One region of the Kocuria sp. HSID17590 genome, then DNA from elsewhere that is predicted to be linked to it. Evidence: riboswitches for the same ligand, from Rfam matches in the RefSeq annotation. Region 1 holds a riboswitch; the other holds the start of a gene.
The links. Region 1 has a riboswitch for S-adenosylmethionine ahead of D8M39_RS11465 (MetQ/NlpA family ABC transporter substrate-binding protein). Riboswitches for the same ligand answer to the same signal wherever they lie in the genome.

Region 1 (3,831 bases):
CTCAACCTTGGTGACCGCCCGGAGGGCATCGACGGTCCGTTCGACGGCGTCCGGCGGGCCCGTGAGGGACAGCGTGAGCGTCCCGAAGGACCTGGACTGCAGGATGGAGATCCCTCCGAAGGCGATGTTGAAGCGCACGTCCGTGCGTGCTGCGTCCGAGAGCACCTCGCCGATCCGGTTCTGGTCGCGCACGTCCACCATGACCAGCCGTCCCGGGTGCTCGCGGCGCAGCTTCTCGACCTCCGCGGCGTTGGGCACCGTGTGCATCACGGAGCCCACGAACTTGCGGGTGGTCTCGGCCTGCGGGTGCGCGAAGACGTCTGCGGTGGTCCCCACCTCGACCACGCGACCGCTGTCCATCACGGCCACGCGGTCTGCGATGGCACGCACCACGTCCATCTCGTGGGTGATGAGCACCACGGTGATCCCCAGTTCGCGGTTCACCCGGCGCAGCAGCGCGAGAACCTCCTGCGTGGTCTCGGGGTCCAGCGCGGAGGTGGACTCGTCCGCGAGCAGCAGCTCGGGGTTGGACGCGAGCGCCCGGGCAATGCCCACGCGCTGCTTCTGCCCGCCCGAGAGCTGCTCCGGGTAGTTGCGGGCCCGCTCGGTGAGCCCCACGAACTCGAGCAGCTCCGTGACACGTGCCCGGCGCTCCTCGGGCTTCCACCCCGCCCGGCGCAGCGGGTACTCGATGTTCCCGGCCACGGTGCGCGAGGTGAACAGGTTGAACTGCTGGAAGATCATCCCGATGTTGTGGCGCACGGAGGCGAGCTGGGTCTCCGACCGGCCGCTGACCTGCTGGCCACCGACCTCCAGGGTGCCGGACGTGGTGGTCTCCAAACCGTTGATCAGCCGCACCAGGGTGGACTTTCCCGCGCCCGAGTAGCCGATCACGGCGAAGATCTCCCCGCGCTTGACGTCCAGGGTCACACCGTCCACGGCGGTGACCTCACGGGGGCGTCGCTTGGGCCCGGTGGTGAAGACCTTGCTGACGTCGCGGAAGCTGACCAGGGTGTCCCCGGCGGCGGGGGCTGCACTCACTTGGTCTGGTCCTTCAGGTCCTGGGAGTAGCGCGTGAGGAGGTCCTTGAGCTCCTGCTGGTCCACCTTGGTGGGGACCGCGGTGCCCTTGGTCTCCTTCTTCTCGGCCTCCTGGACCTTGTCGTCGTAGTAGAACCCGGCGACCTTCTTCAGGGTCTCGTCGTCCGCGTTGGCCTCGGTGGACGCGAAGATGTTGTCGTACACCTTGGCGCTGTCCGCCGTGGGGTCGTCCTGAGCCAGTGCGGACTCGGGCTCGAGATTGGCACGGTCGAGGAAGTCGTTGTTCACCACGGACGCGGCCACGGAGTCCATGGACAGGACGGTCTGCTCCGCGGAGACCGGGCGCACCGTGACCTTGGACTTGTCCTTGTCGACGTCCTGCTCGGTGGGGGCGATCGTGTCCTTGGTGAAGCTCACCAGGCCCTGCTGCTCGAGCAGGTTCAGCGAGCGGGACAGGTTGATCGAGTCGTTGGGAACCGCGATCTCGTCCCCCTGCTTGAAGTCGTCCACGGACTTCAGGGTCTTGGAGTACAGCCCCAGCGGGAAGATGGAGGTGGAGCCCACCGGTGTGATGGTGTCCCCGGAGTTGTTGTTGTAGTCCGCGAGGTAGGCGATGTGCTGGAACCAGTTCATGTCGATGTCCCCGCTCTTCAGGGCGGGGTTCGGCTGGCTGTAGTCGCTGAAGTCCACGAACTCCACGGTGACGTCGTTCTGCGCGGCCACTTCCTTGAAGGCGTCCTGGACCGGCGTGGCTCCCACGATGCCGATGGTGATCTTGCCGTCCGCTGCCGGGTCCGAGCTCTCGGATCCGCCGCCGCACGCGGTCAGGGTGAGGCCCAGGGTGGTGGCCAGAACGAGGGGAATCAGACGCTTGGTTCGCATGATCGTGCCTTTCCAGGGTCGGGAGTGGTTGCGCCGCGCAAACGGTCCCGCACTGGACGGAGGGTGCAGATCAGGCATGTGCCATTTCAGAGAAAAACCGCACTTGCCGTGATCGCATCGAATCGCGGCCGGATGGTCATCTGGGGCACCCCGCTACGGGAGAGGGTTGCCGTCCGGCCAGCCAGAGCTACGCGCCGGATCTCGTCATCCGCGCAGAATCGTAGCACGCGACGTGTGACGAACCGTGACGCCCCGGGACCTCAACGGCGCCCCGCAATGCGCTCGTCCGCGACACGGCGGGCCCACTGCTCGGCGGCCAGGACGTCCTCGAGACCCGGCTGCGCGACGACGTCGTGCTCCCCCAGCACCCGCTCGACCACGTCCACGATCTCCGTGAAACCCAGCTGCGAGCGGTGGAAGGCGTGGACGGCCTGCTCGTTGGCCGCGTTGAACACCGCCGGTGCCGTGCCGCCGGTGGTTCCCGCGCTCTTCATGAGCTCCACGGCGGGGAACGCCACCGGGTCCAGCGGCTCGAAGGTCCACTCGGCCGCCCGCGTCCAGTCGCACGCGGCGGCCGCGCCCGGCACACGGTGGGGCCAGCCGAGGCCGAGCGCGATGGGAAGGCGCATGTCCGGCGGCGAGACCTGCGCGAGGGTGGAGCCGTCCACGAACTGGACCATGGAGTGCACCACGGACTGCGGGTGGACGGTGACGTCGATCCGCTCCAGCGGCACGTCAAAGAGCAGGCTCGCCTCCAGCACCTCCAGGGCCTTGTTCACCATGGTCGCGGAGTTGGTGGTCACCATCACGCCCATGTCCCACGTGGGGTGGCGCAGCGCCTGCTCGGGGGTCACCTCCGCCAGCTGCGCGCGCGTCATCCCGCGGAACGGACCGCCGGAGGCCGTCAGCACCAGGCGGTCCACCTCCGCGGCCGTGCCGGAGCGCAGCGCCTGGGCAATTGCGGAGTGCTCCGAGTCCACCGGGATCAGGGCGTCCGTGAGTCCAGTGGCCGCCGCCGCGCGCTTGACGAGCGGGCCGCCGGCGATCAGCGACTCCTTGTTGGCCAGCGCCACCCGCCGACCCGCCCCGAGCGCGGCCAGCGTGGGAGCGAGTCCGATGCTGCCGGTGATCCCGTTGAGCACCAGGTCCGCGCCCTCCCACGCCGCGATCCGCTCCGCGGCGTCCGAGCCGTGCAGGATCTCGGGCACGGGCGACGACGACGCGCGGGCGGCGGCCGTGAGCGCCTCGCGCAGGCGGGCGGCGTCGTCCGCGGAACCGCTCGTACCCACGGCCCGCACCCGGAAGGCGACGGCCTGGCGGGCCAGCAGATCCAGGTTGGACCTGCCTGCAGCGAGGGCGACGACTTCGAACGGCGAGTGACCTACACCCTCCCCCGGCCTGCGCAGCCCGGCGGCCTCCGCGACGACGTCCAGGGCCTGCGTGCCGATGGAGCCCGTGGACCCCAGGATCACCAGGCGGCGGGGGGCATCCCTGGTGGCGGCGTCGAGGTCGGGGGTCATGGCGCGGGTCTCAGTCATGCCCCCAGTATCCCGCGTGCTCGGCCCCTGGCACGCACGCGGACCCGCCCGGGTGCGGACACGGCCTGGGGCACGGATACGGACCCGGGTACGGAACAAGGGCGCCACCCGGAGGTGACGCCCTTGTTCGCTGGGTCAGTGCGACCGCTGTGGACTCAGCGGCGACGGCCGGCCACGAAGCCGTAGATCAGCAGCACGATGATCGCGCCGATCACGGACGTGATGATGGTGCCGAAGCTGATTTCGTCGATACCGGCGTGCAGACCGGGAATGATGGACCCGATCCAGCCACCGAGGAACGCGCCCACGATGCCGAGGATGATGGTGACGATGATCCCGCCACCCTGCTTGCCCGGAAGGATCAGCTTGGC
Region 2 (3,831 bases), on a different contig from region 1:
ACTGCCCAGCGTCCGGGCCGATGACCTCGAAGGGGACATCCGGGTGGCTCTCCCGCGCGATCCCCACCATCGCCTCCGAGGGGTCCACGCCGGTGACGGGCAGCCCTGCCTCGCGCAGCACGGTGGTCACGTGGCCGGTGCCGCAGCCCACGTCCACCACCTGCCCGGCCACCCCTGACTCCTTCACGGAGTCCACGAACGCGCCCACGGCGTGCCGCTCCAGCGGCGTGCGGAAGGGCTCGGGGAACGCGCGCTCGTACTCGTGGGCCAGGGAGTCGTATCCGGGGTTCATGCCTCAACCGTCACACACGCCACTGCACCGCTCAACACCCGCCGAGCGGCTCAGCGGGAACTGGCCGTGGCCACGGAGCACGCGTCCGCGAACGCGCCCCGGTAGGCCGCGGCGGGGTGCGTGTCCTTCACCCGGTCCTGGCCGGCGCCGTAGAGGGACTCGCGCAGGGTGGAGCCCTCGTACTCGGTGCGGTAGCGGCCGCGGGCCTGCAGCTCGGGGACCACGTACTCCACGAAGTCCTCGAAGGAGCCGGGGCTCACGTGGTAGGCCAGGTTGATGCCGTCCAGGCCGCCCTCGTCCACCCAGCGCTCCAGCTCGTCCGCCACGGTGGACGGCGAGCCCACGACCACGGCACCCATGCCTCCCAGGGCGCAGTGCTTGGCGATCTCCTCGCGCGTCCACTGCTTGTCCTTGGCCTGCAGGGTGAACGGCGTGAGGAAGGACTGGATGGAGTCCGTCTTGATGTAGTTCAGGGCCTCGTCCTCCGGGAACTGGGAGAGGTCCACACCGGACCAGCCGCCGATGATCGCCTGGGAGGCTTCGAGGTCCACGTACTGCAGGTAGTCGCGGTACTTCTCAGCGGCCTCCTCGTCCGTGTCCGCGACCACCACGGAGAGCATCGCGTAGATCTTCACGTCCTCCGGGTCCCGGCCCTGGGCCTGCGCCTGCTCGCGGATCTTGTCCGTCATGTAGCGGGTGAGGTCCGGGCGGGTGCCCCCGATGAACACCGCCTCCGCGTGCCGCCCGGCGAACGCCTGCCCGCGCGAAGACGCACCCGCCTGGAAGATCAGGGGCGTGCGCTGCGGGGACGGCTCGGTCAGCCCCGCCCCGGGAACCGTGAAGTGCTCGCCGGTGTGGCGGATGGGGTGCACCTTGGTGGGGTCCGCGTAGACGCCGGACTCGCGGTCCTTCACCACGGCGTCGTCCTCCCAGGAGCCCTCCCAGAGCTTGTAGCAGACGTCCAGGAACTCCTCCGCGATCTCGTAGCGCTGATCGTGCTCGATCTGGCGCGGCAGCCCCTGGTTCTCGGCGGCCGAGGGCAGGTAGGAGGTGACCACGTTGAAACCCACGCGGCCACGTGTGAGGTGGTCCAGCGTGGCGAACTTCCGGGCGAGCGTGTACGGCTGCTCGTAGGTGACCGCGCTCGTGACGCCGAAGCCCAGGTGCTCGGTCACGGCCGCCATGGCCGAGACCTGCATGAACGGGTCGTTGACCGGGACCTGCGCGCCGTCCCGCACGGCCGGGGCCGCGGAGTTGCGGTAGATGTCGTAGATCCCGACGACGTCCGCGAGGAAGAGCGCGTCGAACTTGCCCTTCTCCAGCAGCCGGGCCAGGTTCGTCCAGTACTCCAGGGTGTTGTACTCGGTGGCCCGGGACCGCGGGTGCCGCCACAGCCCGAAGCTCTGGTGGTCCACACAGGTCATGTCGAACGCGTTGACGGAGATCCGCTTGCTCATGTGCCGGTTCCTCGAAGATGACGCGACCCGCGCCCGTGCACCGCCCGCGGCGGCCATCAGCGGGTCCAGCGCGCGTGTGTGCGGCGCCGTACTTGCCGCATGCGGTGTGCCATGCGGCCCGATCCTCACCTGGGGCACCCCGCTACGGGAGAGGGTTGCCGTCCGACAAGCCAGGGCTGAACGTCGGAACTCGTGATCGTCTCGGTCCAGAGTCTAACCACGCCCCTCGCCGGGCGAAGCCCCACGTGACGCCGCATGACCCCGCACGCCACCGATCCCCGTGGGCTGTCTCACACCAACTTGCATCCCCGCTCCGGGTGCCCGTTGAATGAGGGCGTTCCCATCCGGAGCGGCTGAGAGACCTGGCTCGTCGACGTCGCAGCAACCGGCCCCACGCGGGCGAGGTGCTAATGCCAGGAACGATGGAGTTGATCGACATTTCTGCGTTCGCATACTCGGACCCCCACGCCCCCACCTCGAATCCCGCGCTCGTCTCGGACGAGGCGCGCGTCGCGTTCTGGGCGGAGCAGGCCGGCAGGCTGGACTGGGCCGAGCCGTGGCACACCACCCACCGCTTCGAGAAGCCCCGGCGCACCGGGGCGGACGAGGACGGCAACCCCACCTACACGGTCCCGGAGATCGCGTGGTTCGAGGGCGGGAAACTCAACGTGTCCTACAACTGCGTGGACCGTCACGTGGCGGCCGGGCGGGGCAACCACGTGGCCCTGTACTTCGAGGGCGAGCCCGGGGACCGTGCGGTCTACACCTACGCGGACCTGCAGCGGGAGGTCTGCAAAGCCGCCAACGCCCTGCTGGACCTCGGCGTGGAGAAGGGCGACCGCGTGGTGGTCTACCTGCCCGTGATCCCCGAGACGGTCGTCATCACGCTGGCGTGCGCGCGGATCGGAGCGGTGCACTCGCTGGTCTTCGGCGGGTTCTCGGCGGAGGCGCTGAAGTTCCGCGTGGAGGACACCGGAGCCAAGGTGCTGGTGACCACGGACGGGCAGAACCGGCGCGGCGTCGTCGTCCCCGTCAAGGAGGCCGCGGACGAGGCGTGCAGCGGCGAGAACTCGATCGAGCACGTGGTGGTGGTGCGCCGCACCTCCCGCCCAGGCCGCACCGACCTGCCGCGGGGCACGCGCGGGCTGCGCTCCAAGGACCAGGAACTGGTGCCGTGGACGCCCGGGCGGGACGTGTGGTGGGACGAGCTCACCGCGCGCGCCTCCGAGGTCCACGAGCCCGAGGCGTTCGACGCGGAGACCCCGCTGTTCATCATCTACACGTCCGGGACCACGGGGAAGCCCAAGGGCCTGGTCCACACGATGGGCGGATACCTGGTGCAGACGGCATATACCCACGCGCTCATGTTCGACCTCCTGCCGGACGTCCCGGAGGCGAGCGGCATCCTGCGCCCGGACGAGCTGTCCGCCGTGAACGACCCCGCCAAGGTGGACTCGACCGTCCACTGGTGCACCGCGGACCTCGCGTGGGTCACCGCGCACACCTACGAGATCTACGGGCCGCTGGTCAACGGCGTGTCCGAGGTGATCTACGAGGGCACGCCCAACACCCCGGACTACGGCCGCCACTTCGAGGTCATCGAGCGCTACGGCGTGACCAACTACTACACCGCGCCCACCCTGATCCGCTCGCTCATGGGCGCGTTCCCCAGGGGCCTGCCGCCGGTCTACAACCTGTCTTCGATCCGCCTGCTCGGCTCCGTGGGCGAATCCATCAACCCGGAGGCGTGGCGCTGGCTGCGCGCGCAGGTGGGCCGGGACGAGGTGCCGTTCGTGGACACGTGGTGGCAGTCCGAGACCGGTTCGTGCGTGGCCTCCCCGCGCCCGCACGACCCGCAGTTCGCGCCTGCCGGCACGTTCGACGACGCCGCCCCGCACACCTCCCCGAAGCCCGGCTGCGTCACGCGCGCGGTGCCGGGGGTGTCGCTGCGCGTGGTGGACGAGTCCGGCGAGGACGTGGCCCCGGGGCTGCAGGGCTTCGCGGTGGTCGACAAGATCGGCCCGTCCATGGCGCGGACGGTGTGGAAGGACCCGCAGCGCTTCCTCGCCTCCTACTGGGCGG

Region 2: it holds a riboswitch for S-adenosylmethionine, as region 1 does, so the genes downstream of both, D8M39_RS01385 (LLM class flavin-dependent oxidoreductase) here and D8M39_RS11465 (MetQ/NlpA family ABC transporter substrate-binding protein) in region 1, are expected to answer to the same signal.

What each region holds. Positions count from the first base shown of each region.
Region 1 is NZ_RBMB01000042.1:4,834-8,664, reverse strand. It holds gene D8M39_RS11470 (methionine ABC transporter ATP-binding protein) at 1-1,041, opposite strand, end outside; gene D8M39_RS11465 (MetQ/NlpA family ABC transporter substrate-binding protein) at 1,038-1,922, opposite strand; SAM riboswitch class IV at 2,017-2,131, opposite strand; gene dxr (1-deoxy-D-xylulose-5-phosphate reductoisomerase) at 2,183-3,442, opposite strand; gene D8M39_RS11455 (GlsB/YeaQ/YmgE family stress response membrane protein) at 3,616-3,831, opposite strand, start outside.
Region 2 is NZ_RBMB01000003.1:100,162-103,992, reverse strand. It holds gene D8M39_RS01390 (trans-aconitate 2-methyltransferase) at 1-292, opposite strand, end outside; gene D8M39_RS01385 (LLM class flavin-dependent oxidoreductase) at 343-1,749, opposite strand; SAM riboswitch class IV at 1,833-1,947, opposite strand; SAM riboswitch class I at 2,087-2,178, shown strand; gene D8M39_RS01380 (AMP-binding protein) at 2,172-3,831, shown strand, end outside.